3 regions of the Stenotrophomonas rhizophila genome follow, and region 2 is predicted to be linked to each of the others. Evidence: predicted binding sites of a transcription regulator. Region 2 holds the regulator's gene; each other region holds the start of a gene.
The links. Region 2 encodes HrcA, which represses chaperone genes, less so after heat shock. Its sites were predicted from a motif close to TTNGCACTCNNNNNNNNNGAGTGCNAA; they were not measured.

Region 1 (9,728 bases), 2.0 Mb from region 2:
CGGGTACCTCTCTAGAAACGCGTGCAGCTGGCGTGGTGTCCAGTGATTGACGCGGGCAAAGAGCATCTTCCCGAGCAGCAGTTGCTCAACGCTGTTGCCGCCAACGCCAGCTTGGACGAGGCTGTCGAGGTCCTGCTCGGCGAAGGCAAACGTTTCAAGCAGGCGCTCCACCGCCGCTACGCCCCCGCCTTGGGCGGCGGCCGTCAGCACCTGCACGCGCTCGCTGTAGGAAATGCTGGTGTTGTCGGAGAAGTGCTGTACAGCCGCCGCGTCGCCTAGGCCGGCGACGTCGATGAACTGGCGCATCAGCCTGCACTTCCAGTCATCGATGGCGGCAACCACGTCCGACCGCTGGTTCTCGTCTGCCAACCAGCGGGCAGTAGCACCGTTCTCGTCCCTCATGAATACGTCCGCACCACGCTGCAACAGCTCCATGACGCGGGCGGTGTCTCCCGCTTCAGCCGCTTCATGCAGCTGGGTCCTGCCCTCGCGCCCGCGGCAATTGATTACCATCGAGCCGTAGCTCGCGTGGCCGCAGAGTGCTATGGCATCCATCGGTGGCGAGGCCGGCGCCGCATTCTGCGGAAGTTGTTCTCGAGGAATAGGCGCAGCGGAAGCACCTGCGCCGGGTACGGTGGATCCAATCATCGCGATATCGCATTTGCCGTGGGGGCAGGAAGCGTAATTGCCATGGGTGGCGTCGCGCTTTCCAGAATCCATCGGCATGGCGGCTGGTCGACATGCTGCCGGCAAAAACAAAAAACCCGGCGAGGCCGGGTTTTCTGTCTACTGCGTTGGATGCCGCGTTACGCGGTGAACAGCGCCTTCATCTTCTTCAGCGCGTTCGCCTCGACTTGGCGGATGCGTTCGGCGGACACGCCGTACTCATCGGCCAGCTCCTGCAGGGTGACCTTGCTGTCGGCATCCAGCCAGCGGCGACGGATGATGTCGCGCGAGCGGGCGTCGAGTTCGGCCAAGCCTTCGCGCAGCAGCTGCAGCTGGTTGTCTTCGCTGTCGGCACGCTCGTACGCCATCGACGGGTCTTCGTCGTTGGCGACCAGGAACGCAGCCGGCGACGGCGGCGCATGTTCGTTGTCGTCATCGCTGGGCGCATCGAAACCGATATCGCGACCCGAGAGGCGCGATTCCATTTCCAGCACTTCGCGTTCGGACACGTTGAGGTCCTTGGCGACAGCGGTGACTTCCGCCGCGTTCAACCAGCCCAGGCGGGTCTTGGACTTGCGCAGGTTGAAGAACAGCTTGCGCTGCGCCTTGGTCGTGGCGACCTTGACGATGCGCCAGTTCTTCAGGATGAACTCGTGCATCTCGGCACGGATCCAGTGCACCGCGAAGGACACCAGGCGGACGCCCATGTCCGGGTCGAAGCGCTTCACCGCCTTCATCAGGCCGATGTTGCCTTCCTGGATCAGGTCGCCCAGCTGCAAGCCGTAGCCGTTATAGCCACGGGCTACGTGCACCACGAAGCGCAGGTGGGAATGGACCAGCTCGCGCGCGGCGTCCAGGTCCTGCTCGTCGCGGAAGCGGCGGGCCAGGTCCTGCTCGTCATCGACCGTCAACACCGGGATCTGGTGCACGGCGCCGATGTAGGCGTCCAGCGAACCGAGCGCACTGGGAATCGGAAGATTGTTTGCCACAAGGGCAGTAGACATGTTCTGGCTCATAGGGGTCATCTTATCAGTCCTGTATTTGGACTGCTGACAGTTCAAAAAGTTCCAGCGTTCCGCAGGTGAAACGCTGACGCAGATCAGGCCCCTAACGTACCGCGAAATGGTGACAGTTGCGAGTGGCCGCCGTTTCGCGCAATTCCAATATAAATCAATACGATACGAACCAAAACGTAACCACCACGTCGTTTTGGGCAGGACAATCCCACAAAGATTGGCCCATTCAGGATGAAAACGTTGCCAGGCATTCAGCCGAAGCGCCCGAATGAGATGAACGGTGGCAGGCCAGACAATGCCGAAGCCTAGTAATACCCGGACAGATTCAGGAAGAACCCCTTCGCTTCATACCGCAACTCGGTCAGGTCATCACTGAACTCGGTGAAGTTGTATCCCGCACCAATCTTGAAGTTCTGCCCCACCTGGCGGTCCACGCCCACCAGCCAGCCTTTCCTGTCGCCGCCCTCGCGCACGTCCAGCCAGCGGTATTCGCCCATCGCCTCCCACTGCGCGAACAACCGGTAGCGCAGCTGCAACGCGGAGAAGTTGACCCGGCTGTCCAGCCACGCACCCTCGCCGCGCCCGGTACGGTAATCGCCCCAGCGCCCGGCCAGCTTCCCGGCCAGCTCCCACCGGTCACTGAGCTGCATCACCCCTTCGAACGAGACGATCTGCGATTTCTGGTCGTACACGTTGCCACCTTCCTGGCCCAGCGACGCCACGTCGTAGAGATACGTGTACTTGCCGAAGGCCGCCCAGCGCGTGTTGTCGTGCGGACGCCAGGCAAAGCCCAGGTTGGACTCCACCAGCTTGGCATCGGCCAGCGGGTTGCGCTTGTCATCGGTGTCGGCGTAGTTGGCGCGCAGCGCGATGCGCCAGTCCTCGTTGACCTTGTACAGCAGCCGGTTGGTGGTCACCCACTGCCGACGATCCTCAGCGCCTTCGTCGCGGCGGTATTCGAGCTTGCTCGTCCACTGCGTATCGGCATCGGTGCGGCCACCGCTGACGCTGTAGGCGCGGCGATCGACGCGCCCGGTCGTCGCGTCCAGTTCGCCGTCCATCACGCTGAAGCCCAGCGTCCAGCCCTGCGCGGGGTAGAAGTCCATGCCGAAGGTATGCACCAGCCCGGCGCTGTCGTCGCGACGGTCCTTCAGGTACTGGCTTTCGTTGAACACGTTGACCTGGTTGCTCAGGCGCCAGCGCTGGCCGAGCGTCCAGCCCGACTGCAGCCCGGTGTCGTAGAGCGGGTCGGTGGTGGTGCGGTCGGTGCTGTAGCTGTAGTTGCCATAGAAGCTGTGCTCGGGGGTCATCCAGTACTCGCCCTCGAGCTTGGCGCCATCGCCGCGGCTGCCGCTGCTCACTTCCGCCCCCAGACTGGAGCGGTCGCCGAACAGGTAGCGCGCGCCCAGCGTGGCCAGGTCGTTCTTCTCGTAGGCGCCGCTGTCGTCATCCACGGTCAGCTGCCCTACCCCGTACAGCTCCCACTTGGCACCGAAGCGCTGCCGGTAACTCAGTGCCGCCAGGGTGCCGTCCACGTCGGTGCCGGCGTTCTCTTCGCGCACGCGGCGCAGCTCGGCCCCGAGCTGGCCGTCGTTGCCCAGCCGCCAGTCCATGGTCAGCTGCGACTGCTCCACCGCCACCTCACCGCGCTCGGCGCGGCTGTGCCGGCCATACAGACTCAAGTTGTCGGTGAAGTAGCCCAGGAATTCGGCACCGTATTCCTCCAGCGCCAGCCCACTGTCCATGCGCGAGACCGAGAAGCCGGCGTCCACGTCGCGCCACCAGGCGCCCATGCTCCAATCCTGCTTGGTCCAGCCCAGCTCGCGCAGGTTGGCGCGCGCTTCCACCGCGCGGGCATCGCCCTTGCGGTCGCCGCTGACCGGGTTGCGCTGGATGAAGCTCAGGCCGCCGTTGTCGGAGTAGAAGATCGGCGCTGCGGTGGCTTCGGTACGGGTCTGCTCCAGCTTGAGGTAGGTGCCACGCCCGGCCTGCAGGGTCAGGTCGGCGCCCATCAGGCTGTAGTCGTCGCCACTGCGGTTCTCGTCGACGTAGGTGCCGCCCACCGCCACGTGGTCGCCGAACCACTGCTTGCCGCGCAGGCCGGCGCTCACGTCGTCGGTGCTGAAGCCCAGCGGGATGTACTCGTAGTCCACCAGCAGCAGCTGGTCATAGCCATCCAGCGGCGTATCGCGGGTCAGCGTGCGTACGTTCTCGCGCGTGATCTGCGACAGCGCGCGGGTCAGGAACAGGCGGCCCTGGATCTCGTTGATCTCGTAATCCCGACCGCGCTGCAGGGTGGTGCGTGTCTCGGTGCGCCCGGTGGTGCGATCGCGCACTTCCATCACCACCTGCTCCGAGCCGGGCAGCAGGTCGGTGTGGCGCAGGTAGTAGAGGCTGCCGCCGGTGCCGAGGAACTCGGTGTGGCCGAGCGCGGACTGCGCCTCGGAACCGAAGGCCTTGAGCAGCGAACGCGGGTCGCCCAGCGGGGTGGTTGCGCGCGAGCGCCAGCTCACCGCCGCGCCGTACAGCGAACGCACATACTGGCCGTACTCGGTGCCGGTGAAGCCAGTGGCGAAGTTGCCCCACAGCGCCTGGTTCTGGTCCCAGTCCACGCGCACGTACAGCTTGCCCTGGGTGTCGATGTCGCGATACGTGGTGGAGTCGTCACCGTATACCGGGTAGTACTGGTCCGGATCCAGGCGGCGGAACACGTCGCGGGCGTCGGCATCCAGGAAGCCGTCGAACAGCCGCTTCAGCTCGCGGTCGTAGGTGTCGGCCTGCGCGGTGACCAGGTACTTCCCGCGCAGCTTGCTCTTCAGGTAGAACGCCAACCGGCCTTCGCTGAGGAAGCTGTCGTCCTGGTCGCGGTCGGCGGCGAGTGGATCCAGGTTGCCGCTGGCGGTATTGCGCGACAGCGTTACATCGGCCAGCGCCACCAGGAAGCGGTAGCTGCCGGTCACTTCCACGTCGAGCGTGCGGGTCAGCGTCGGCGCGTCCATGGCCTCCACCTGCACGGTGTACCGGTGCTCGCCGATCGGCTCCAGGAACTCGGCGGCGAACTTCTGCTCCAGGTCCACCGGGAAGCTCTGCCCGTTGATCATCACCCGTGCATTGGGGCTCAACCCACGCCCGTAGATCCGCACCCGCGAGCCGTAGATGGGGATGTTCTGCTGGCGCAGCGCGTTCTGCCCGTAGATGGCATTGCTCAGCTGCTGGGCCTGCGCATCGTCGCCATCCAGCACGCGACCCAGGGTGCGCTGCACGTTGTCCCGCACCAGCTGGGTGCCGCGTTCGTAGTCGGTGGGCAGTACCAGCTGGAAGCGCTGCGCGTTGGTTTCATCGAAGGAACCATCCCGGCCGTAGGCCCGGGCGATGTACTGCAGGTCGTCGCCAACGCGCAGGTTGAGGTTTTCCGGCAGCTGCCCATCCCATTCGGTATTGCCGACGTAGTCCACCGGCATCTCGATGCGCGCCAGCGGCGTGACCAGGTCGATGTCGCTGCCACGGTAGATCACTACCTCCAGGCGCTCGATGAACGAGGCGTAGTTGTTGTAGCCGTGGAAGCGCAGCGGCTTGGTCAGCCGGCCGTTCTCGAACGGGGCCATGGAGCCGGTCTGCACATTGAGCACCGGCGCCGACAGCGCCGGATCTTCGGTGGCCCAGACCACGGCGCCATCGGGGAGCTCGGTAGCCGACGCACCATTGGGTGCCGGCACCACCGCACCGGGTTCTGCGGGACCGACGGGAGCATCCGCGGCCGGACGCACCTGCAGCAGCAGGTCATTGCCCTGCCGGCAGCCGTCCACCCCGCACAGGGTAGTGGGCACTTCGGGCAGCGGTTGCGGCGCCTGTGCGTGGGTCATCGGCGACCACAACGCCAACAGGAGCATCAGGGGGCTGAGTGAGGTCTTGCGGTTCATGGTCATCTCCTCAGCGGTCCGCACGGTCGGCGGGGCGGGCCGGCGCAGCGGGCTGCACCTGGACCTGCACACGGGCGGCAACCTCGGCAGGCAGCCGTGGCAGCAGGGCCTTGCGCAGCACCTCGGCGCGCTGCCCGGCCAGTGCGGGCGTGGCCTGCCCGGCGGCTACGCTCACCTGCCCCCCACCCTGCGTCTCCAGCGTGCGTGCTGCATGCGCCAGCACCGTCTCGGCAGCGGCGCCCAGCGTGGCCTGGCCGGGAACGAACAGCCCTTCCCCGACCTCCAGCACCGATTGCGGTGGCCCGGCGTTGAACCTGCCTTCCGGCAATGCCACGCCGAAGTCGAAGCGCACCGGCAACCCCGGGGTGATCCGGCGCAGCAGCGGATTGCGGGTCGTGAAGCGCGCGTCGGCTGGCAACGTGGTCGGATCGACCTTGAGGATGAAGTTGCGTCCGCGCGCCTGGCCACCGTTGATGCCGACCAGGTGGTAGCGGCCGTACGCATCGGTTTCGATCACCAGGCCTTCCACCGATGCCACGCGGACACCGGGGATGCCACGTTCGCCTGCGTCCTGCACGCCGTTGCCATTGCGATCATTGAACACGCTGCCGATGACCAGGCTTTCGTCCAGCAGTGGGTCGCCGATCACCTCCACGTCGGCCGAGGCCACGTTGCTGATGGTGGTGCCCAGCACGTCATTGGCGGTGATGCGGTTGGTATGCACACCCAGCCCCACGCCCGCCCCCACCCGCAGGTAGTACACCAGCGTGGCCGAACCACCGGCGCGGATGTCCAGGCCGTCGATGCGCAGCGGTGCCACGCCGCTGGCACGTGCGGCGTTGTCGATGTCCTGCGCTTCGAACCCGCCCGGGATGAAGGTGAAGCCGCTGGGCAGGGTGTCGAACAGGGTGACGCCCAGCGCGTCGAAGTCGCCCATGTTCTCCACGGTGACCACGTAGCGCACCACGTCACCCACCTTCACGCTGCGCTGGGTGGCCTGCTTGGTCAGGCGCAGCACCACCGCATCGGCGGTGACCACCACGTTGACCCAGCCTTCCACGCACACCGGGGTCGGCATCGAGGCATCGCAGATGTTGTAGCTGAAGTTGTCCAGGCCGCTGTAGCCGACGAAGGCGGTGTAGATGCATTCGCCGTTGCCGCAGGTTGCGCGCCCGTTGCCAGCCGCCCTGCCCAGTCGCATCGACGCCGGGTTGATGCGCGCACCGCTGGTGGTGAGGTTGTCCAGCAGCGGTACGGTGGTGGTGGTCCCACTGAGCACGGTGATGTTCTCGTCCACCACGTCCACGTCGTTGACCTGGGTCTGCACGTTGACCGTGGCACTGCTGCAGACCGCCGGCGAGGCCTGGTTGCAGAGGCTGTAGGTGAAGCTGTCGGCACCGCTGAAGTGGGTCATCGGTGTGTAGCGCACGCTGCCGTCAGGCAGCACCACCGCCGTGCCCATGGTCGGCGCGGTGGTGATGGTCACCGCCACCGTGCCCGGGTCGACCGGCGCGCCATTGGCCAGGTCGTTGGCCAGCACCGGCACATCGACGGCCGTGTCCTGCGGCGTGCTGGCCTGGTCGTTGTTGGCCACCGGGACGCTGTTCGGCGCTGCCGCCAGGGTCACCGACACCGTACCCACCGCGCATACCGTGGGCTGCGCCACCAGGCAGATCTGGTAGGTGGTGGTGTAGGTCGTCCCGGGCGTACCGGCAGTGACGTCGACGCTGCCGTCGGGCTGGATGGTCAGCGCCGGGGTGTTGGTCGGGGTCAGCACCACCGTGGTCGGGTCCACGGGCGTGCCGTTCAACGTGTCGTTGGTCAGCACGTTGGTCACGCCGGTGGCGCCGCCCGGGGGCACGCCGGGCACGCTGTCGTCATTGGCCACCAGTACGCCCGCGCTGGCCAGCGTCACCGACACCGTGCCGATATCGCACACCGCCGGCTGGGCCACCAGGCAGATCTGGTAGGTGGTGGTGTAGGTGGTGCCGGGCGTGCCCGCCGCGACGTTGACACTGCCGTTGGGCTGGATGGTGATGGCGGCGGTGTTGACCGGGGTCAGCACCACGGTGGCCGGGTCCAGCGCGGCACTGTTGTAGGTGTCGTTGGTCAACACGTTGGCCACACCGTTGGCGCCGGCGGCCGGCACATTGGTCACTGTGTCGTCCACCGCGTCGAGCAGGCCCGGCGTGGTGGCCAGGGTGACCGACACCGTGCCGATGTCGCACACCGTCGGCTGTGCCACCAGGCAGAGGCGGTAGGTGGTGGTGTAGGTGACACCCGGGGTACCGGCCGCCACGTCCAGGCTGCCGTTGGGCTGGATGGTCAGCGCGGTGGTGTTGTTCGGGGTCAGCACCACCGTGGCCGGGTCGAGCGCGGCGCCGTTGAAGGTGTCGTTGGCGAACACATTGAGCAGGCCGAGCGCACCGGTTGCCGGCACGTTGCTGGCGGTGTCGTCCACAGCGTCCAGCAGCGCGGCCGTGACAGTCACGCTGACCGTGGCGGTGTCGCACACGTTGAGGTTGGGCGCGGGCAGGCACGCCTGGTAGGTGAAGGTGTCGGTACCGGTGAAGCCTGCGTTGGGGGTGTAGCTGATGGTGTTGTCGCCGTTGACCACGGCGGTGCCGTTGGACGGCGGCACCGGCACGGTGAACACCGCGCCGACCGGCAAGGTGTCGTTGGCGGCCACGGCCAGTACGGTGGTACCGGTCCCGGCGGGCAGCGCGTCGTCGGCCGCATCCGGGCGCACCGCGACCAGCGCGGTGGCCTGGGCGCAGTTGCCCGGCTGTGCGTTCTCGCACACCTGGTAGGTGAGCGTGGTCGCTGCCGGCAGCGTGCCCGGTGCCACGGTCACCACGCCGTTGGCGGCCATGCTGTAACCCGGCACCGTGCCGACCAGCGAGGCGGTCACCGGCGTGGTCCCCGGAACGATCGGGGCGCCGTTGAAGGTGTCGTTGAGCAGCACGCTGGCGGTGGTGCCACCGGTCGGCGCAACCGGCGCGCTGCTGAAGTCATCGGCCTGCGCGACCAGGGCGCTGGCCGTCACCGTCAGGCTCACCGACGCGGTATCGCACACGCTGCCATTCGGTGCGGGCAGGCACACCTGGTAGGTGAAGCTGTCCGCGCCGGTGAAGCCTGCGGTTGGCGTGTAGCTGATGCTGCCATCGGGATTGACCACGGCGGTGCCGTTGGCCGGCGCGACCGGAATGGTGATCGTCGGGTTGAGCGGCAGCGTGTCGTTGGCGGTCACCGCAAGCACCGTGGTGGTGCCTGCCGCGGCAGACAGCGTGTCGTCCGCAGCGGCCGGGCTGACCGCCACCAGCGCGGTGGACTGCGCGCAGTTGGTCGGCACGGCGGTCTCGCAGACCTGGTAGTTCAGCGTTACTGCAGCGGGCGTGGTGCCGGCCGCAACAGTGACGACACCGTTGGCGGCCATGCTGTAGCCCGGCACCGCGCCGACCAGCGAGGCAGTCACCGGCGTGGTCCCCGGAACGATCGGGGCGCCGTTGAAGGTGTCGTTGAGCAGCACGCTGGGCGTGCTGCCACCGGCAGCCGGTGCTATCGGGGTGCTGCTGAAGTCATCGGCAACGGCGGTGACCGTGGTGACGGCGACGGTGATCGAGACCGTCGCGGTGTCGCACACGCCGGCACCCGGGGCGGGCAGGCAGGCCTGGTAGGTGAAGCTGTCCGGGCCGGTGTAGCCGGTGTTGGGCGTGTAGCTGATGGTGCCGTCGCCGTTGACGATGACCGTACCGTTGGCCGGTCCGGCCGGCACGGTGATGGTCGGATTGACCGGCAGGGTGTCGTTGGCGATGACATTGAGCACCGTGGTGGTACCCGCCGCTGCGGTCAGCGTGTCATCAACCACGACCGGGCTGACCGCGACCACGGCGGTGGACTGCGCGCAGTTGGTCGGCACGGCCACTTCACACACCTGGTAGCTGAGCGTCACCGCCGCCGGCGTGGTGCCGGGGGCCACGCTGACCACGCCGTTGGTGGCCATGCTGTACCCCGTCACCGGGGTCACCAGCGATGCCGCGACCGGGGTGGTGCCAGGCACGATCGGGGCGCCGTTGAAGGTGTCATTCAGCAGCACGCTGGCGGTGCTGCCGCCGGTCGCCGGTGC
Region 2 (9,728 bases):
CCGTGTCGAGCCAGTCGGCGAACGCCGCGCCATTGCCGACGCTGCCGAAGTAGCCGGACACCAGCATCTTCGCGCGCGCCGGCAGGCCGCGCTCGCTGGCGCCCAACAGCAGGTCGGCGAACCAGTCGGCCGGCAGCACGCGGCCCCGCGTGGTCGGATAGAACGGCGCATTGCTCAGCAGCGTGGTCGGCACTTCGGCCACGCGCACGCCCAGCGCACGCAGCGGCGGCACCGCCGCGCTGTTGCCGGCGTGGCCGTAGACCAGCTGCGACTGGACCGAGATGACGTCGACCGGCGACGGACCGTCCGGGCGCTTGCGGCGCCCATGGACCAGATGGCTTTCGAGGGTATCGTTCATGGCCCATTTTAGAGCGTACCGACCAACGGCCGGTACCTGCCCGCTGAATCGCAGGCACAAAAACGCCGGGACGTGCCCGGCGTTTTCGTTACCGATGGAACCAACCGCTTACGAGGTCATGCGATCCCAGAAGCCCTTCACACCATCGATGAAGGTCGCCGACTTCGGCGAGTGCTTGCGCGCTTCTTCGCCGGTGAAGGTGGTTTCGAACTGTTCCAGCAGCTTGCGCTGCTCGGCGGTCAGGTTGACCGGGGTTTCCACCACCACGCGGCAGTACAGGTCGCCTTCGCTGCGGCTGCGCACCGAACGCACGCCCTTGCCGCGCAGGCGGAACAGCTTGCCGGTCTGGGTTTCGGCCGGGATGCGGATTTCCGCATAGCCGCCCAGGGTGGCCACGCGCACGGTGTCGCCCAGCGCGGCCTGCGAGATGCGGATCGGCACTTCGCAGTGCAGGTCGTCGCCATCGCGCTGGAAGATGGCGTGCTCGCGCACCCGCACTTCCACGTACAGGTCACCCGGCGGCGTGCCGGCCGGACCGGCCTCACCCTCGCCCGCCAGGCGGATGCGGTCGCCGGTGTCGACGCCCGCGGGCACCTTGACCGACAACACCTTGTCTTCCTCTACCCGGCCATTGCCGTGGCAGGTCTTGCAGGGGTTCTGGATGATCTGGCCGCGGCCGTTGCAGTTATGGCAGGCCTGCTGCATGGCGAAGATGCCACGCTGGATGCGCACCTGGCCCTGCCCACGACACACGCTGCAGGTTTCCACCTTCCCGTCGTCCGAACCGCTGCCGTGGCAGTCGTCGCACTCGGCCAGGGTCGGAATCTCGATGCGGCGCTCGATGCCACGCACCGCTTCTTCCAGGTCCAGCTCCATCACGTAGCCGATGTCGGCACCGCGACGGGCCTGGCGCGGACCGCCGCCGGCACCGCCAAAGATGTTGCCGAAGATGTCGCCGAAGATATCGCCCATGTCCGGGCCACCCGGGCCGCCACCGCCGCCCATGCCGTGCTCGAAGGCCGCGTGGCCGTGCGCATCGTACATGCGGCGCTTGTTGGCATCGGACAGGGTTTCGTAGGCTTCCTTGCACTCCTTGAAGGCCGCTTCGGCGGCGCTGTCGCCGGGATTGCGGTCAGGGTGATGCTTCATCGCGCAACGGCGATAGGCCTTCTTCAGTTCTTCTTCGGTCGCCGTGCGGGTAACACCCAGCACTTCGTAGTAATCGCGCTTGCTCATGGTGTGAATCAGTATCCGGAAGTCGGGATTCGTCAAAGCGGAAGAGCGGAACCAGGTCCGCTCTTTCGTCGGGCGCCCCGGCACACCGGGGTACGGCGGTCAGGACCCAGTGGAATGACAACGGGACGTTGCCTGCGCAACGTCCCGCGTCGTGTCCGGATCAGGACTTCTTGTCGTCCTTGACTTCGGTGAACTCGGCGTCGACCACATCGTCGTGCGCGCCGCCATTGTTGCCGGCGCCGGCATCGGCACCCGGTGCGGCACCGCCCTGCTCGGCCGCGGCCGACGCCGCGAACAGCGACTGGCCGGCTTCTTCCAGCACCTTCGACTTGGCTTCGATCTGGGCCTTGTCGTCACCCTTCATCGCGGTTTCCAGGTCGGCCAGGGCCGATTCGACCTTGCCGATGACATCGCCACCGACCTTGCTGCCGTGTTCGTTGATCGCGGTACGGGTACCGTGGATCAGCGCGTCGGCCTGGTTGCGGGCCTGGACCAGCTCGTGGAACTTCTTGTCTTCTTCGCGGTTGGCTTCCGCGTCGGCGACCATGCGCGCGATTTCGTCCTCGGACAGACCCGAACCGGCCTTGATCTCGACCTTCTGTTCCTTGTTGGTCTTCTTGTCCTTGGCCGACACGTGCAGGATGCCGTTGGCGTCGATGTCGAAGGACACTTCCACCTGCGGCAGGCCGCGCGGCGCCGGCTCGATGCCGGAGAGGTCGAACTTGGCCAGCGACTTGTTGTAGCGGGCCTGTTCGCGCTCACCCTGCAGCACGTGCACGGTCACCGCCGACTGGTTGTCCTCGGCGGTGGAGAACACCTGCGAGGCCTTGGTCGGGATGGTGGTGTTCTTCTCGATGATCTTGGTGAACACGCCGCCCATGGTTTCGATGCCCAGCGACAGCGGGGTCACGTCCAGCAGCAGCACGTCCTTGACGTCGCCGCCAAGCACGCCGCCCTGGATCGCCGCACCCAGTGCCACGGCTTCGTCCGGGTTGACGTCCTTGCGCGGTTCCTTGCCGAAGAACTCGGTCACGGCCTGCTGCACCTTCGGCATGCGGGTCTGGCCGCCGACCAGGATCACTTCGCTGATGTCGCTCGAACGCAGGCCGGCATCGTTCAGGGCGATGCGGCACGGCTCGATCGACTTCTTGATCAGGTCTTCCACCAGCGCTTCCAGCTTGGCGCGGGTCAGCTTGATGTTCAGGTGCTTCGGACCGGAAGCATCGGCGGTGACGTACGGCAGGTTCACTTCGGTCTGCTGGCTGGTCGACAGCTCGATCTTGGCGCGCTCGGCAGCATCCTTCAGGCGCTGCAGGGCCAGCGGATCCTTGCGCAGGTCGATGCCCTGGTCCTTGTTGAACTCGTCCACCAGGTATTCGATGACGCGGTTGTCGAAGTCTTCGCCGCCCAGGAAGGTGTCGCCGTTGGTGGCCAGCACTTCGAACTGCTTCTCACCGTCGACGTTGGCGATTTCGATGATCGACACGTCGAAGGTGCCGCCGCCCAGGTCGTACACCACGATCTTGCGGTCCTTGCCGTCACCCTTGTCCAGGCCATAGGCCAGGGCAGCAGCGGTCGGCTCGTTGATGATGCGCTTGACTTCCAGGCCCGCGATGCGGCCGGCGTCCTTGGTCGCCTGGCGCTGGCTGTCGTTGAAGTAGGCCGGCACGGTGATCACGGCCTCGGTGACGGTCTCACCCAGGAACGCTTCGGCGGTCTTCTTCATCTTCTCCAGCACGCGCGCGGAGATTTCCTGCGGCGCCATCTTCTTGGCATCGCTGGTCTGCACCCAGGCGTCGCCGTTGTCGTGGGCCAGGATGCCGTAAGGCACGTGCGCGATGTCCTTCTGGACTTCAGCGTCGGTGAACTTGCGGCCGATCAGGCGCTTGACGGCGTAGAAGGTGTTCTTCGGATTGGTGACGGCCTGGCGCTTGGCCGAGGCGCCGACCAGCACTTCGCCATCCTTGGTGTAGGCGACGATGGACGGCGTGGTGCGATCGCCTTCCGCGTTTTCGATGACGCGGGCCTTGCCGCCGTCCATGATCGCCACACACGAGTTGGTGGTGCCGAGGTCGATACCAATGATCTTGCCCATGAGGGAGACTCCTGAAAATTTGGGGAACATCCGGCAGCTGCCGGGTTATGAATGGGATGTGTGGGACGCTGCTGACACTTTCAACCCATCCATCGAACGCTGTGTCCGATGGCGGCCAAACGCGTTCAGGTCAGTCCCGGGCGACCACGACGAGGGCCGGCCGCAGCAGGCGATCGTTGAGCAGGTAGCCCTTCTGGAACACCTGGACCACGCTGCCCGGCGCCGCGCCGGGGGCGTCGACCTGGCTGATGGCCTGGTGGTGTTCGGGGTTGAAGGTCTGGCCGGTGGGGTCCAGCAGGGTCAGGCCGTTGTCGGCGGCGACCTTGAGCAGCTGCTTGTAGGTCAGCTCCAGGCCTTCGCGCAGCGGGCTGGGTTCGGCGCCGGCGGCATTGAGCCCGGCGTCCAGGCTGTCGAACACCGGCAGCAGCTCGCCCAGCAGCTTTTCGTTGGCGAAGCGGCGCGCCTGTTCAACGTCGCGGGCCACGCGCTTGCGCTGGTTGTCCAGGTCGGCGCGCTCACGCAGCGACTCGGACCGGAGCAGCGCCACTTCGTTGTGCAGGGCGTCGAGCTGCTGCTGCAGGGTATCGCCCGTGGCGGCGTCGCCGGCCGGGGTCTGGGATGCGATATCAGGCTGATCTTGGTTCATTTCCGGATCCTTGGCGGTGACTCTCCGCCTCCACCCACCCCAATGTGGGCGGCCGGACCCGATTCAAGAGCTGGGGGCGTGTTTAGGTGCGATCCCGGGACAATCCGCCGCCGGCCGGGGCATCCAGGGCCGCACCGAGCACCTGGGCAGTGGCCTCCACCAGCGGAATCATGCGGTCGTAGGCCATCCGCTTGGGCCCGATCACCCCCAGCACGCCCAGCACCTGGCCGCCGGCCGAGTACGGGGCGGTAACCAGCGAAACGTTCTCCAGGGGCATCACACCGGTTTCCTCGCCGATGAAGATGCGCACGCCCGGGGCCTGGATGGTGCGCTCAAGCAGCTGCAGGATCTCGCGTTTGCTGGCGAACAGGTCGAACAGCTCGCGCAGGCGGTCCAGGTCGGACAGGTCCTGCACCCCCATCAGCCGTGTCTGCCCGGCCAGCACCATGTCGTCGGCCGGCGGCGCCATCGCCTGCTCGGCCAGCTCCACGCTGTGGGCCAGCAGCTGCTCCATTTCCGTGCGCGCCTGGCGCAGCTCCACCAACAGGGTGGCGCGGATCTCGGCCAGCGGGCGGCCGGCGCAATGGGCATTGAGGTAGTTGGCCACCTTCTCCAGCTCGGCCGGCTCCCAGCTGCGTTTGGGCTCGATCACCCGGTTCTGCACCTCGTTGTCGGCGAACACCAGGATGGCCAGCACCCGGCGCGCATCCAGCGCCACGAAATCAATGTGGCGGAACGCGAACTGTTCGCGCCGCGGCGCGCCGACCACGCCGACGAAATGGCTCATCGCCGAAAGCAGCTCCGAGGCACTGCCGAGCAGCGCCTGGGTGCCCGCCCCGGTGGACAGCTCGCTGCGCAGGCGGCTCAGCTCGCTTTCGCCGGGCGGCTGCATCTTGACCAGGCTGTCGACGAACACCCGGTAGCCGTGCGCGGTGGGCACCCGCCCGGCCGAGACGTGCGCCGAGCTGAGCAGGCCCAGGTCTTCCAGGTCACCCAGGATGTTGCGGATGGTGGCCGGGCTGACGTCCAACCCGGCCAGCCGCGCCAGCGTCTGCGAGCCGACCGGCTCACCGTCCTGGATGTGGCGCGCGATCAGCGTCCGCAGCAGATGGCGGGCGCGCGGCGCAAGATGGGGCGCGGAAGGGTGCATGGAATCAACCTGTGAGACGCGACGTTGGATAATGGCAGGAACACTGCCTGCCCCACCCATGCTAGCGTTGCGCGGCTCAAGAACCCAATACCATGCTCAGACATCTATCGATCAAGGATTTTGCCGTTGTCCGCGCCACCGAACTGGAATTCGGCGCAGGCATGACCGTGGTTTCCGGCGAGACGGGCGCAGGCAAGTCGCTGATGGTCGACGCGCTGGGCTTCCTGTCCGGGCTGCGCGCCGACAGCGGCGTGGTCCGCCACGGCGCGGCGCGCGCGGAGCTGTCGGCCGAGTTCGCGCCGGGCGAACACGCCCCGGCCCGGCAATGGCTGCGCGACAACGAACTGGATGACGAGGAGCAGTGCCAGTTGCGCCGGATCATCCGTGCCGACGGCGGCTCGCGCGCCTGGATCAACGGCCGCCCGGTGACCCTGTCCCAGCTCACCGAGCTGGCCGGCATGCTGGTGGAAATCCACGGCCAGCACGAACAGCAGGCGCTGCTGGCACGGCCCTCGCAGCTGGCGCTGCTGGACGCCTACGCCCGCAACGAGGCCGAGCGCGTCCAGGTGCGCCAGGCCGCTGGCCGTTGGCAGGCCCTGGTCGACGAAGCCGAGTCGCTGTCGCGACAGGGCGATGTCAGCGACCGCATCGGCTTTCTGGAACACCAGCTGGGCGAACTGCAGCGCGAAGACCTGGAGCCGGCCTCGATCGCCGCCCTGGGCAGCAGCCACCGCCGCCAGGCCCACGCCGGGGCGCTGGTCAGCGCCTGCGACGTGGCCGCCGCCCGGCTCAATGGCGACGATGAGGTGTCGGTGCTGCAGCTGCTGCAGCAGACCCGGCATGACCTGGCCCGCGTGGCCGAACACGACACCCGCCTGGGCGAGGTGGACGCGCTGCTGGACAGCGCGGTCATCCAGCTGCACGAAGCGCTGGCCCTGCTCGACCGGGTCCACGACGACCTCGACGCCGACCCGGAGCAGTTCGAGGACATCGAACGCCGCCTCGGCCGCCTGCACGACCTGGCGCGCAAGCACCGCGTGCCGATGGAAGGCCTGGCCGAACACCGCGATGCGATGGAAGCCGAAGTCGAGCAGCTGCGCGGTGCCGATACCCGCCTGCAGGCGCTGGCCGGCGAGATCGACCGCGCGGCCGCGCAATGGCAGACCGTGGCGACCACGCTCAGTGCAAGCCGCGCCACCGCGGCCAAGGCGCTGTCGGAGACCACCACCACGCTGATCGGCGAGCTGGGCATGGGCGGGGGCCAGTTCCTGATCGAGATCGAACCGCACGCGGCCGCCAGGCCGGACCCGAACGGCGCCGAGCGCGTTGAATTCCTGGTGGCGGCCAACGCCGGCCAGCCGCCGCGCGCCCTGCGCAAGGTGGCCTCGGGCGGCGAACTTTCACGCATCTCGCTGGCCATTGAAGTGGCCGCACTGGGCCTGGATGCGGTGCCGACCATGGTGTTCGACGAAGTCGATTCCGGCATCGGCGGCGCGGTGGCCGATATCGTCGGCCAGAAGCTGCGCGCGCTCGGCGAGAAACGGCAGGTGTTGTGCGTTACCCACCTGCCGCAGGTCGCCTCCAAGGGCCACGCCCATTACCGGGTCAGCAAGGCACCGGTGGAGGGCATGACCCAGAGCGCGGTGGAGAAGCTGGATGCCAAGGCCCGCGAGGAAGAACTGGCGCGCATGCTTGGCGGCGTGGAAGTCAGCAAGGAAGCCCGCGCGGCCGCGCGGAAACTCCTGCAGGAGACCTGACGGCGTACCCACCAACGGTGGGTACCTGCCGATGGCCTGACCGGGTTACGCCAACGGCTTGGCCAGGTCCACCTGTTCCACGAGGAAATCCAGGAACGCCCGCACCCGCAGGGGCAGGTAACCGCCCTGTCCGACGAACACCGCGTGCACATCTTCCAGGTCGCCCGGGTTGGCCTGTTCCAGTACCGGCAGCAGCCGCCCGGCGGCGACGTCGTGCTGCACCTGGAACGCGGCCAGCCGCGCAATGCCGGCGCCGCCCAGCACCAGCCGCCGCAACGCCTCGCCATCGCTGGCACGTGCATTGCCGCCGGTCGGCACCGTCTGCACCTGCCCCTGTTCACGCACCGGCCAGCCGGTCTGCGCACGTGCATGACCGATATCCAGCCGGTTGTGTGCCAACAGCGCAGCCGCATCCCCGGGCAGTCCATGCCTGGCTGCGTATGCCGGCGCCGCCACGATCATCATCCGGGTACTGCCCAGCCGCCGCGCAACCAGGCTGGAGCTCTTCAACGGGCCGGCCCGTACCGCCACATCGGTACGCTGCTCCAGCAGGTCGATCACCTCGTCGGTCAGCATGAGGTCCACCCCCACCTGCGGGTGCCGCTCCAGGAAGGCCGGCAGCAGCGGCAGCAGGAAATGGTGGGCGAACGGCACGTTGCTGTTCACCCGCAGCCGCCCGCGCGGTTCGGCATGCGCGCTGGCGCAGCGTTCGGCCTCGTCCAGGTCGGCCAGCACGCGCAGGCCACGCTCGTAGAAGGCGCAGCCTTCCGGAGTCAGCTGCAGCTGGCGGGTGGAGCGCTGCAGCAGGCGCGTGCCCAGCCGTTGTTCCAGCCGCGCCACCAGCTTGCTGACCGCCGAAGGACTCATGTCCAGCGCGCGGGCCGCCGCCGAGAAACTGCCGGCTTCGATCACCCGCACGAAGATCTCCAGCTGGCCGGAGCGATTGATGTCGGGCGTGGGCATTGGATGAATTCAGTTCATAGATGATTGTCCATGGCCAGTCTATTTCACAGATGGTCCGCCGCGCACCATGGCCTCCTCTTCCACGGGATGGCCCGCATGAACCGCTTGATCCGCTTTGCCACCGGCACTCTGCTCACCATTTCAGCCGCGACCTCCGCCGCCGCGTCTGGTGCCCCCGCGCCACCGCACTGGGTTGCGAGCTGGCAGGCCAGCCCGCAGCCGGTCTGGGGCGCCGACTTCCTGTTTCCGACCGGCATCCCGCAGGTGCTGGACGACCAGACCTTCCGCCAGACCGCGCGGATCAGCCTGGGCGGGCCGCGGCTGCGCGTGCGCTTGAGCAATGCCTACGGCACCACGCCCCTGCGGATCGGCGCGGCCAGCGTGGCCGGCAGCGCCGGGGCAGCGCCAGCCGCGCTGTCCTTTGACGGACACCCGGGCACGGACATCCCGCCCGGCCAGGACCGTCTGAGCGACCCGCTTGCCCTGCCCATTGCCGCCCAGCAGGCCGTGCAGGTCGACGTGTATGTTGCGGGTCCCACGCCACTGCAGACCTTCCACTGGGATGGGCGCCAGACCAGTGCGATCGCCCCGGGCGACCAGACCGGCCGCGTTGCGCTGCGCGGCAGCACCCCCACCACCGCGCGGCTGTTCCTGACCGGGATCGAGGTGGAGGCGCCGGCGGCGGCGCGTGCCGTGGTGGTGATCGGCGATTCGATCACCGACGGCGCCACCGCCAGTCTCGACCGCGACCAGCGCTGGACCGACCACCTGGCTGCCCGGCTGGCGCCGCAGGGCATGGCAGTGGTCAACGCTGGCATTTCCGGCGGGCGGCTGCTGCGTGACGGGATGGGCGACTCGGCGTTGGCCCGGTTCCAGCGCGACGTGCTGGGCGTGCCCGGCGTGGCCAGCGTGGTGGTGCTCGTCGGCATCAATGACATCAGCTGGCCCGGCACCGCCTTCGCCCGCGACCAGCCGCGACCGTCGCTGGCTAAACTCCAGGCCGGCTACCGCCAGCTGGTCGAGCGCGCGCATGCCCACGGCGTGCGGATCATCGGCGCCACCCTGACCCCGTTTGCCGGGGCGCTGCCGGGCACCCCGCTGGACGACTATTACGCCACGGACAAGGATGCCCTGCGCCAGCAGCTCAATACCTGGCTGCGCGAGGAGGCCCCGTTCGATGCCGTGATCGACCTGGACGCCGCCCTGCGCGATCCGGCCGACCCGGCCCGGCTGGCACCCGCGTTCGACTCCGGCGACCACCTGCACCCGGGCGATGCCGGCAACCGGGCGATGGCCGAGGCGGTGGACCTGGCGGTGTTCGGGCAATGAAAAACCCGGGCGTGGCCCGGGTCTTCTTTAAAAGTCTACCGACCAACGGGCGGTAGCTACCGTGACGGCTACGCCGTCACTTCCTTTTCTTGCGCACGTAGAGCACCAGCGAGTGCTCTTCCAGCTCGTAGCCGTGGTCGGCGGCGATCTTGCGCTGAAGTTCTTCGATCTCGTGGCTTTCGAACTCGATGATC
Region 3 (9,728 bases), 2.0 Mb from region 2:
GCACGCCTGCCGTGTACCAGAGCGCGTGGCTGCGCGCGCGCTGGCGGCTTTCGCCGCTCTGCGCCACGCCCAGCACCTTCAGCGACAGGATCGGCAGCACGCACGGCATGAGGTTGAGGATCAGGCCGCCGGCCAGGGCCAGCAGCAACGCGGTGATCAGGGTGATCGGCGTGGCACTGCCGCTGCTGCCCGGCGGACGCGTGCGCTGGTCGTTGTCGGCGCTGGCGTCGGGCGTGCCGTCGGCGGGCAGCGCCAGCGCCGGTTCGTTCGGGCGGATCAGCATCGGCTGGGTCGCAATGCCGTTGGCCTCGCGTTCCTGCGCACGCTTATCGCGCGTCACCAGCGGGGCGATCACTTCGCTGCGGCGCGCTTCTTCACCCGCACTGGCGTTGACCTTGCCGGCCGGCAGCGCCAGCTTCACCCGCCGGGTCATCGGCGGGTAGCAGATGCCATCGGTCTGGCAGCCCTGGAAGGTGATCACCAGCGTGGCATCGGCGGCCTCGGCCACGCTGCGGCGCAGCGGCAGCTTCACATCGACCTGGTCGAAATACACCGACACATCGCCGAAGTGCTCGTCGCGGTGCGACTTGGCGGCCGGCCACAGCGGCTTGTCCGCGCGGATGCCCGGAGCGCCTTCCAGCTTCAGCGAAGTGCGGTCGCGGTAGAGGTAGTAGCCCGGCGCCGGACTGAAACGCAGCAGCACGGTATTGCCATCGCCGACGATGGCTTCGAAGCCGAAGGCGCGTTCGGACGGAAGCGGCAGTGACGGGGTGCTGGCCGCGCCGGGCAGGCGCAGGCCAGCGGCGGCATTGCCGGCCAGCGGGTTGTTGAACGGCGACGCGGCCGGGCCGCCCAAGGCCGGGGTCATGGCGCTGTCGGCGCGGGCGCCGCCACCCGGCAGCGTGACCTGCACGCTGCGCTTCTGCGGCGGGTAGCACACGCCGGCATCGGCGCAGCCCTGGTAACGCACTTCCAGCGTCACCGTTTCAGCACCGTCGGCAGCCTTGCCGGGCAGGACGGCGGTCAGCCGCTCACGGTAGGTTTCCACTTCGCCGAAGAAGTCATCGTGGTGCTTTTTGCCGGCCGGCATCTGCAGCGCCTCGGCACTGAAGCCGGCGTCGCTCTTGACCGTGGTGCGGTGGCGGTAGAGGTAGTAGCCCGGCGCGATCTTCCAGCTCACCTCGATACGGTCGCGGTCGCGCGCCTGCGCGCTCAGCCCGAAGGCTTCATCCACCGGCAGCAGGTCTTTCTCGCTGACGGCCAGTGCCGGCAGGGACACCACGAACAGCGCGCACAGCGCGGCAACACGACGAAACAGCGTCATCAATCAGTTTCCTCTCGGGTCTGGGCCCGAATCCAATCCAGGTACGCCGGCAGGCCGGCGCGGGTTTCGACCGCGATGCACTCGGGGAGTTCATACGGGTGCAGCACCTGCACGCGCGCGATGGCCGCATCCAGGCGGCTGCCGGTGGTCTTGATCAGTAGTTGGACCTCAGCGTCCTCGGTTACCTCACCGTGCCAGCGGTAGGTCGAGTGCGCCCCGTCCAGCCGGGTCACGCAGGCGGCCAGGCGTTCTTCCACCAGCGCATGCGCCAGCCGCGTGGCGGTGGCCGCATCGGGGCAGGTGGTCAGGAGGATGAATACGGGATCGGGGGTCGACATGACCGCCGAGTATAGAGATCGCGGCGTGGCGATGCCGGCCGGTTCCGCCTGGGAACCGGCCGGAGAATCGAATCCCGGTGGCACCGGCGGGTGGCCGGCGCACCGTATTGCCCTGGTGCCGGCGCCTGGCCGGCAACCCGGGATGCCTCAGTTCGCCAACTCGCAGGTTGCCGGCTTGGCCGACGTGAACAGGGCGGGCGTACCCCATTCCGGGTGGTCGATGAACGGGTTGCGGTTGCCCTGGAAGCTGTAGATCACTTCATTGCGGGCTTTTTCTGCAGCATCCGGCGGGTCGGACAGGTGCCAGTCGATCAGGGTCGAGAGCAGGCCCATGTAGGCCGGCGAGGCGGAGGTCTTCACGATCCTGCTGCGGTCGTCGGTCAGCTCCAGGTCCGGTTCGGACTGGCCGGTGGCTGCGTCCTTGCCGCCCTCATAACGGATCGCCATGTACATCACCGCACGCGCCATGTCGCCCTTGCGGTGGCCCCACACCTCGAAGGTGCCGGCATTCCCGTCCGGGGTGCGTACCCAGTTGGAATTGCCCGGGTAGCCGCCACTTCCCCCGCCGGTGCCGTTGTTGGCCTCGGTGGCGCGCTCGCCGCAGTTGCTGTCGCACTTGGCGAACGGCTTGTTGCCGCGGTCCGCGTTCCACTGCGCATCGGTCAGGTACAGCATGTGGGTGTCGGTATAGGGCGCGTACGGCAGGCCCTTGTCGCCGGTGGTGCTGGCAAAGCCCAGTGAATTGGGCCAGGTGTGCTCGCGGTTGTAGGTCAGCCCGCTGCCGGTGCCGGCCCGGTCGGTGACCTTGGCGTAGCTGCGGTTGCGGTACGCGTCCAGGATGCGGCCGCTGTTGTTGGGATCCTCGTCGGCGATTTCCAGGATGGTCCACGTGCTTGTGCCCGTGCCGCTGTACGGGTACGAGGTGTGGCCCTTGATGGTGGCGTGCAGCGAGCAGCGCAGCTGGCCGGGGCTGGAGGTGTTGACCTTCGAGTAGTAGCTGCCCGGATCCGGGTCCGGACCGGGATCGGTACCGCCGGCGGCCACGGTGAACGCGATGCGCGTGTCGGCCGCCGGTCGTGCGCCCTGGGCGTCCTTGATGCGCGCGGCGCGTATGTCGAAGCGGCAGGCTTCGCCGGCCACCAGTGCGGTGTTGGTGGACAGGGTGAAGCGGGTACCGCTGCTGGCGTGGGTGAGCGGCACCGTGCCGGACTGGCCGCAGCTCAGGGTGAACGCACCGGCGCTGACGGTGACGCTTTCACTGAAGGTCACGGCCAGGTCGGCAGCGGCCGGGAAGCTGGTTGCGCCCTGTTCCGGGGTGGTGGTGCTCACCGACGGCGGGGTATTGGGCCCGGTGCTGCCGCCGCCGCTGAAGGTCTGGCCGGTGTTGCAGGCACCGAAGGTCTGCGCAGCCGATCCGGCCCAGGTGAAGTGGGTGTACTGGCTGCCGCTGCCGGTGAGCTGCAGGGACGTGCCCGGGGCGGTGCTGTTGCTCTCGCTGACCGGGATGTTCTGGCTGGTCAGGCCGGCGGCCGGGCCGCCGGAGGCGGTGATGGTGCCTTCGTAGCTGATGAACTGGACGACCTTGCCGCTGGCATCCACCAGCGCGATGCCGTCGTTGGCGCCGTTCTGCAGGCCGTTGGTGGGGTAGGTGACGGTGGCGATGCTGGCCTTGCCGCAGCCGGCGGCGGTACCGGCCGGCACGGCGTTGTTGGCATAGACCGTGGCCGCCGACGGAGTGCTGCCGTTGTACAGGTACAGCCGGTAGGTACTGAGGTCCTCGCCGCCGGTGGCGACCACCTCGATGGCTTCGCCGACATCCCCGGCCGGGGTGCTGTCGTCGTAGTGCAGTTCATTGATGAATACGTCCGCCTGGGCGGAACCAGCGGCCAGCGCCAACAGGCACCCCAGGGACAGCGGTGTGAGCAACCTCATCTACGTCTCCTTGTGATTGGGTTTTGCTGGCCGAATCTAGCTAATCCATATGACACATCTATCGATTTGTCGGATTCGGCACTCCGCAGTGGGACGCGCGTCAAGAAAATGGCGGTCGGGGGGAATTCGTCGGCACCCCCTTGAAAGGGCTCGGGACAGCACCATCTCTGCCCTGTCCCGCACTGGCGGGTTTTTTCACGAGCGGTGCTGGCAGTCACCTGGGGTGAGTGCTAATATCGCCGGACTTTTTCAAACCAATCAACAACTTAAGAGGCATGCATGAACATCAAGCCGCTTCACGACCGCGTTGTGGTCAAGCCGATCGAAGCCGACGAAGTCTCCGCCGGCGGCATCGTCATCCCCGACTCGGCCAAGGAAAAGTCGACCAAGGGTGAAGTCGTGGCCGTGGGCCCGGGCAAGCCGCTGGACAACGGCAGCGTGCGCGCGCCGTCGCTGAAGGTTGGCGACAAGGTGATCTACGGCCAGTACGCCGGCAGCACCTACAAGAGCGAAGGCGTGGAATACAAGGTCCTGCGCGAAGACGACATCCTCGCCGTCATCGGCTGAGTTTGCGCCGCCGGGCTCGCCCCGCCGCTTCTTCTTTTTTCAGATCAACGCAGCCGGGCATCGCCCGGCGCCACATAAAAGGTAATCGCAATGGCTGCCAAGGAAATTCGTTTCGGTGAAGACGCCCGCGCCCGCATGGTGCGCGGCGTCAACGTTCTCGCCAATGCCGTCAAGGCCACCCTGGGCCCGAAGGGCCGCAACGTCGTGCTCGAAAAGAGCTTCGGCGCCCCGACCATCACCAAGGACGGCGTGTCCGTCGCCAAGGAAATCGAACTGGCTGACAAGTTCGAGAACATGGGCGCGCAGATGGTGAAGGAAGTCGCCTCGCGTACCAACGATGACGCCGGCGACGGCACCACCACCGCCACCGTGCTGGCCCAGGCCCTGATCCGCGAAGGCGCCAAGGCCGTGGCTGCCGGCATGAACCCGATGGACCTCAAGCGCGGTATCGACAAGGCCGTGGTCGCCGCCGTCGCCGAGCTGAAGAACATCTCCAAGCCCACCGCCGACGACAAGGCGATTGCCCAGGTCGGTACGATCTCGGCCAACTCGGACGAGTCGATCGGCAACATCATCGCCGAAGCGATGCGTGAAGTCGGCAAGGAAGGCGTGATCACCGTTGAAGAAGGCTCGGGCCTGGAAAACGAGCTGGACGTGGTCAAGGGCATGCAGTTCGACCGCGGCTACCTGTCCCCGTACTTCATCAACAACCAGCAGGCGCAGACCGCCGACCTGGATGATCCGTACATCCTGCTGCACGACAAGAAGATCTCCAACGTGCGTGACCTGCTGCCGGTGCTGGAAGGCGTCGCCAAGGCCGGCAAGCCGCTGCTGATCGTGGCTGAAGAAGTCGAAGGCGAAGCGCTGGCGACCCTGGTGGTCAACACCATCCGCGGCATCGTGAAGGTCGTGGCCGTCAAGGCACCGGGCTTCGGCGACCGCCGCAAGGCAATGCTGGAAGACATGGCCACCTTGACCGGCGGCACCGTGATCTCCGAAGAAATCGGCCTGTCGCTGGAGAAGGCGACCATCGCCGACCTCGGCCGCGCCAAGAAGGTGCAGGTTTCCAAGGAAAACACCACCATCGTCGACGGCCAGGGCGACCAGGAAGCGGTGCAGGCACGCGTGGCCCGCATCAAGACCCAGATCGAAGACACCTCGTCCGATTACGACCGTGAGAAGCTGCAGGAACGCGTGGCCAAGCTGGCCGGCGGTGTTGCCGTGATCAAGGTCGGTGCGTCGACCGAAATCGAAATGAAGGAAAAGAAGGACCGCGTCGACGACGCCCTGCACGCTACCCGTGCGGCGGTCGAAGAAGGCGTGGTGCCGGGCGGCGGTGTTGCCCTGGTCCGCGCGGTCACCGCGCTGGCTGGCCTGAAGGGCGCCAACGAAGACCAGAACCACGGCATCCAGATCGCCCTGCGCGCGATGGAAGCCCCGCTGCGTGAAATCGTCGCCAACGCCGGCGAAGAGCCGTCCGTGATCGTCAACAAGGTCAAGGAAGGCACCGGCAGCTACGGCTACAACGCCGCCACCGGCGAGTTCGGCGACATGCTGCAGTTCGGCATCCTGGACCCGACCAAGGTGACCCGTTCTGCCCTGCAGAACGCTGCCTCGATCGCCGGCCTGATGATCACCACCGAAGCGATGGTGGCCGAAGCCCCGAAGAAGGATGACGGCGCCGGCGCAGCAGGCGGCGGCATGGGCGGCATGGGTGGCATGGGCGGCATGGACTTCTAAGGTCCCCGCACACGCGACATCCTGTCGTGCTGTAAACGAAGAACCCCGCCGAAAGGCGGGGTTCTTTCGTTAGGGGACAAACACCTTGTTGCCGTATTCCCAGGTCCACGGCGCGCCGGTGTCACCCAGGACGTAGCGCACCAGTGCGGGGAATGCCGCTTCGGCGCGCACATCGTTGCCCAGGATCACCACGCAGCGCTGGCCACGTGCCAGGCAGACCATCGTGTTGCCCACCGCGTCGTCATGCCCGCCTTTGTAGAAACCATGGCCCTGCGGGCCGTCGAACACCACCACGCCCAGCCCGGCGGCAAGGTCGGCACGCCGCTTCGCCGGGGGCAGTTCGTCCTGCAGCGTGGGGAACTGCGAGGCGGTGGTGATCGGCCACTGCGCGCGCACCAGCTCACGTCGCGATGCGGGCGAAAGGCCTTCACCGCTCACCAGTGCGGCGACAAGCCGCGCGATATCGGTGATGGTGGTGTCCATCGAACCCGCCGCCCGCACACGGCTGCGCTCGTCATGCGGTTCGGTGCTGCCGTCCTGGGTCCAGCCGTCGGCCAGGTTGCCGGCGAAGTCCGCGCGCCAGGTCATGCTGGTACGGGTCATGCCGAGGCGATCAAACACCCGCCGCTGCATTTCCCTGCCCACGTCCAGGCCTACGCCCTGTTCGAGCACGAACTGAAGCAGGATCAGCCCTTCCCCGGAATACGCATATCGCGTGCCCGGGTCGAAATGCAGCCGCAGTTTTCCCTCCGGTTCAAGGAAGGCGAAGTTGGAGAAACCGCTGCGATGGCTGAGCAGCATGCGCGGGGTGATCTGCTGCCAGCGCGGGTCATCCTTCAGGTCGGGCCAGGGCGCGTAGCGCTTGTCGGCCGGATACTCCGGCAGTGGACGGTCCAGGTAGGCGGCGATGGGGCGATCCAGATCCACGATGCCGTCGTCCACCAGCTGCAGCACCATGTAGGCAAACGCCGCCTTGGTCAGCGACGCGGCATACATGATGGTGTCCGGCTGCAGCGGCTCGCCGGCCGCATTGCGCTTGCCGGCCGCGTGCACCTGCACGACCTTGCCATCATCGATCACGGCCAACGCCAGCCCCTGGGCCTGGGTTGCCCGCATCAGACGCTGCATCTGCGCATCCACCGCAGGCGGGGACGGCAGCGCGTGGGGTGGGGCGGCGGCCAGCGCAGCGGACGCGGGCATCAACAGGGAGAACATCAGGACGAACGGGCGCATGCACGGCACTCCTCCGGGTCTCGGCGCCAATCGTACCGTCGGGCCTGCAGCCCTGAACACTGCACCCCAGTTGCGAATGAAACAGTTGGCACTCCCAAACCCCTGTGCTATCAATACTCCCCAATGAACGCACGCCACGCCAATTCCTACTTTTGGTATTACTTTCCGAAGCCACCGGCGGAGGAAGGCATGCGCTCACCCTGAAGAAACTTTCAGACGCATTCCCGAAAGCCGCCAGCGCACCTGGCGGCTTTTTTGTTGCCGCCGCGCTGGGGACCCCCACCTTCCAGGAGACACCCCCATGCCCCCCCACACCGACGACCTGCGCATCCGCAAGATCGAACCGTTGACCCCGCCGGCGCAGCTGTTGGCGATGCTGCCCTGCGACGATGAAGCTTCCTCCACGGTGAGCGCCTCGCGCGCCGCACTGCACGAGATCCTGCACGGCCGCGATGACCGCCTGGCGGTGGTGATCGGCCCGTGCTCGATCCATGACCCGGTCGCGGCGATCGAATACGCGCAGCGCCTGAAGCCGCTGCGCGATGCGTACGCGGGCGAACTGGAAATCGTCATGCGCGTCTACTTCGAAAAGCCGCGCACCACGGTGGGCTGGAAGGGACTGATCAACGACCCGGACCTGGATGGCAGCTTCCAGATCAACAAGGGCCTGCGCGTTGCGCGCGGCCTGCTGCGCGACATCAACAAGTTGGGCCTGCCGGCCGGCGTGGAGTTCCTGGATGTGATCTCGCCGCAGTACATCGCCGACCTGGTTGCCTGGGGCGCGATTGGCGCGCGTACCACCGAAAGCCAGGTGCATCGCGAGCTGGCCTCCGGGCTGTCGTGCCCGGTCGGCTTCAAGAACGGTACCGACGGCAACATCAAGATCGCCGCCGACGCGGTGGGTGCCGCATCCAACCCGCACCATTTCCTGTCTGTGACCAAACAGGGCGATACGGCCATTGTCGCCACCGCCGGCAACCCGGATTGCCACGTGATCCTGCGCGGCGGCAAGGTGCCCAACTTCGATGCCGCCAGCGTGGATGCCGCCAGCCAGACGCTGGCCAAGGCGCAGCTGCCGGCGCGATTGATGATTGATGCCAGCCACGCCAACAGCAGCAAGAATCCCGAAAACCAGCCGAAAGTGATCGCCGACATCAATGCACAGCTGGCGGCAGGCGAAGAGCGCATCGTGGGCGTCATGGTGGAAAGCCATCTGGTGGCCGGCCGCCAGGAACTGGTGGAAGGCCAGCCGCTGGTGTACGGCCAGAGCATCACCGATGGCTGCATCGGCTGGGACAGTTCGCTGCAGGTGCTGGAGGCGCTCGCCGAGGCAGTGCGTGCGCGGCGCGCGCGGCGTCTGGCCGAGGCGGCTTGATCCCTCAGGGAGCCGGCCGCCGGCCGGCTCCACGAAAGATCCGCTCTACCGGAAGTCTGGTTTTGTTAAAGAGAATCAATTGGATACTGCGCGCCCGGGGCCGCAGACTGCAGGCCTCACTTGAGGGTCCTACAGGGTGTATGTACAATGTATGCACAGTCCAGCAACGTGCGGGTGCTTCCCATGGGAACCGCAAGCAAAGTCATCAATTTCCGGGCCCCTGCCGATAAGCAGGATCTGATCGATCGTGCCGTAGCAATCAGTGGCGTGAATCGCACCGAGTTCATCCTGGATGCCGCTTGCGACAGGGCGCGCGAGGTGCTGGCCGACCAGACGCAGTTCACGTTGAATGCCGAGCAGCTGCAGCGCTTCAATGCGCTGCTGGACGCGCCGCTGGAGGACAACCTGGCGCTGCGCCGGTTGTTGAGCACGCCGGCGCCCTGGGAACGCTGAGCCCTTGTGGCTCTCCGCTCCAACCCCGCTGCACGCGGAACATCTGTTGGATGACTTCCGCTGCAGTGCTCCAGCCTTGGCGAAATGGCTGCTTGAACGCGCACGCCAGAACCAGGCATCCGGCGCATCACGATGCTTCGTGGCCTGCGACGAGCAGCGTCGCGTTGTCGGTTATTACGCGCTTTCAGCCGGCTCGATAGCGCATGACGCCGTGCCCGGACGAATCCGCCGCAACATGCCCGATCCCATTCCGGTCATCGTGTTGGGGCGGTTGGCGGTACATGCGGACAGGGCGGGGCAAGGCATTGGCCAGGGCTTGTTGAAGGATGCGGTGCTACGTTCGCTGCAGGCGTGCGGTCAGGTCGGCGCACGGGCGTTGCTCTGCCATGCCATCGATGAGCCCGCCAAGGCGTTCTACCTCAAGCACGGTTTCATCGCTTCACCCATTCACCCTCTGACGCTGATGCTGCCCCTTGCGTGCTAATGCACCTCGTCGCGGTACACGAACTTCGGCATCTCCCACTTGAAGTGGATCGCGAGCAGGCGGAAGGCGAAGCCGCCGCCCAGGCACCACAACGTGGCGGCGTTGAGCGACACACCCAGTTCGAGCAGGCCCAGCCATGCCGCGCCGGTAAGCAGGGTGATCACCGCGTACAGCTCCTTCTGGAAGATCAGCGGCACCTCGTTGCACAGCACGTCGCGCAGCACGCCGCCGAAGGCGCCGGTGAGCATGCCGGCGATGAGCACGATCGGCACCGCGTGGCCG

Region 1: a site for HrcA is predicted at 1,693-1,719, ahead of rpoH (RNA polymerase sigma factor RpoH). Genes of this name have one in related genera too.
Region 3: a site for HrcA is predicted at 3,802-3,828, ahead of BAY15_RS17140 (co-chaperone GroES). Genes of this name have one in related genera too.

The regions. Positions count from the first base shown of each region.
Region 1 is NZ_CP016294.1:3,884,979-3,894,706, forward strand. It holds gene BAY15_RS17350 (hypothetical protein) at 1-726, opposite strand, end outside; gene rpoH (RNA polymerase sigma factor RpoH) at 807-1,682, opposite strand; gene BAY15_RS17360 (hypothetical protein) at 1,988-5,602, opposite strand; gene BAY15_RS17365 (Ig-like domain-containing protein) at 5,613-9,728, opposite strand, start outside.
Region 2 is NZ_CP016294.1:1,857,238-1,866,965, reverse strand. It holds gene pdxY (pyridoxal kinase) at 1-358, opposite strand, end outside; gene dnaJ (molecular chaperone DnaJ) at 467-1,594, opposite strand; gene dnaK (molecular chaperone DnaK) at 1,755-3,689, opposite strand; gene grpE (nucleotide exchange factor GrpE) at 3,820-4,335, opposite strand; gene hrcA (heat-inducible transcriptional repressor HrcA) at 4,418-5,485, opposite strand; gene recN (DNA repair protein RecN) at 5,578-7,242, shown strand; gene BAY15_RS08495 (LysR family transcriptional regulator) at 7,288-8,205, opposite strand; gene BAY15_RS08490 (SGNH/GDSL hydrolase family protein) at 8,302-9,534, shown strand; gene fur (ferric iron uptake transcriptional regulator) at 9,611-9,728, opposite strand, start outside.
Region 3 is NZ_CP016294.1:3,835,462-3,845,189, reverse strand. It holds gene BAY15_RS17155 (protein-disulfide reductase DsbD domain-containing protein) at 1-1,324, opposite strand, end outside; gene cutA (divalent-cation tolerance protein CutA) at 1,324-1,662, opposite strand; gene BAY15_RS17145 (endonuclease) at 1,810-3,594, opposite strand; gene BAY15_RS17140 (co-chaperone GroES) at 3,874-4,161, shown strand; gene groL (chaperonin GroEL) at 4,252-5,901, shown strand; gene BAY15_RS17130 (serine hydrolase domain-containing protein) at 5,971-7,134, opposite strand; gene BAY15_RS17125 (3-deoxy-7-phosphoheptulonate synthase) at 7,436-8,509, shown strand; gene BAY15_RS17120 (DUF1778 domain-containing protein) at 8,657-8,962, shown strand; gene BAY15_RS17115 (GNAT family N-acetyltransferase) at 9,009-9,446, shown strand; gene BAY15_RS17110 (trimeric intracellular cation channel family protein) at 9,443-9,728, opposite strand, start outside.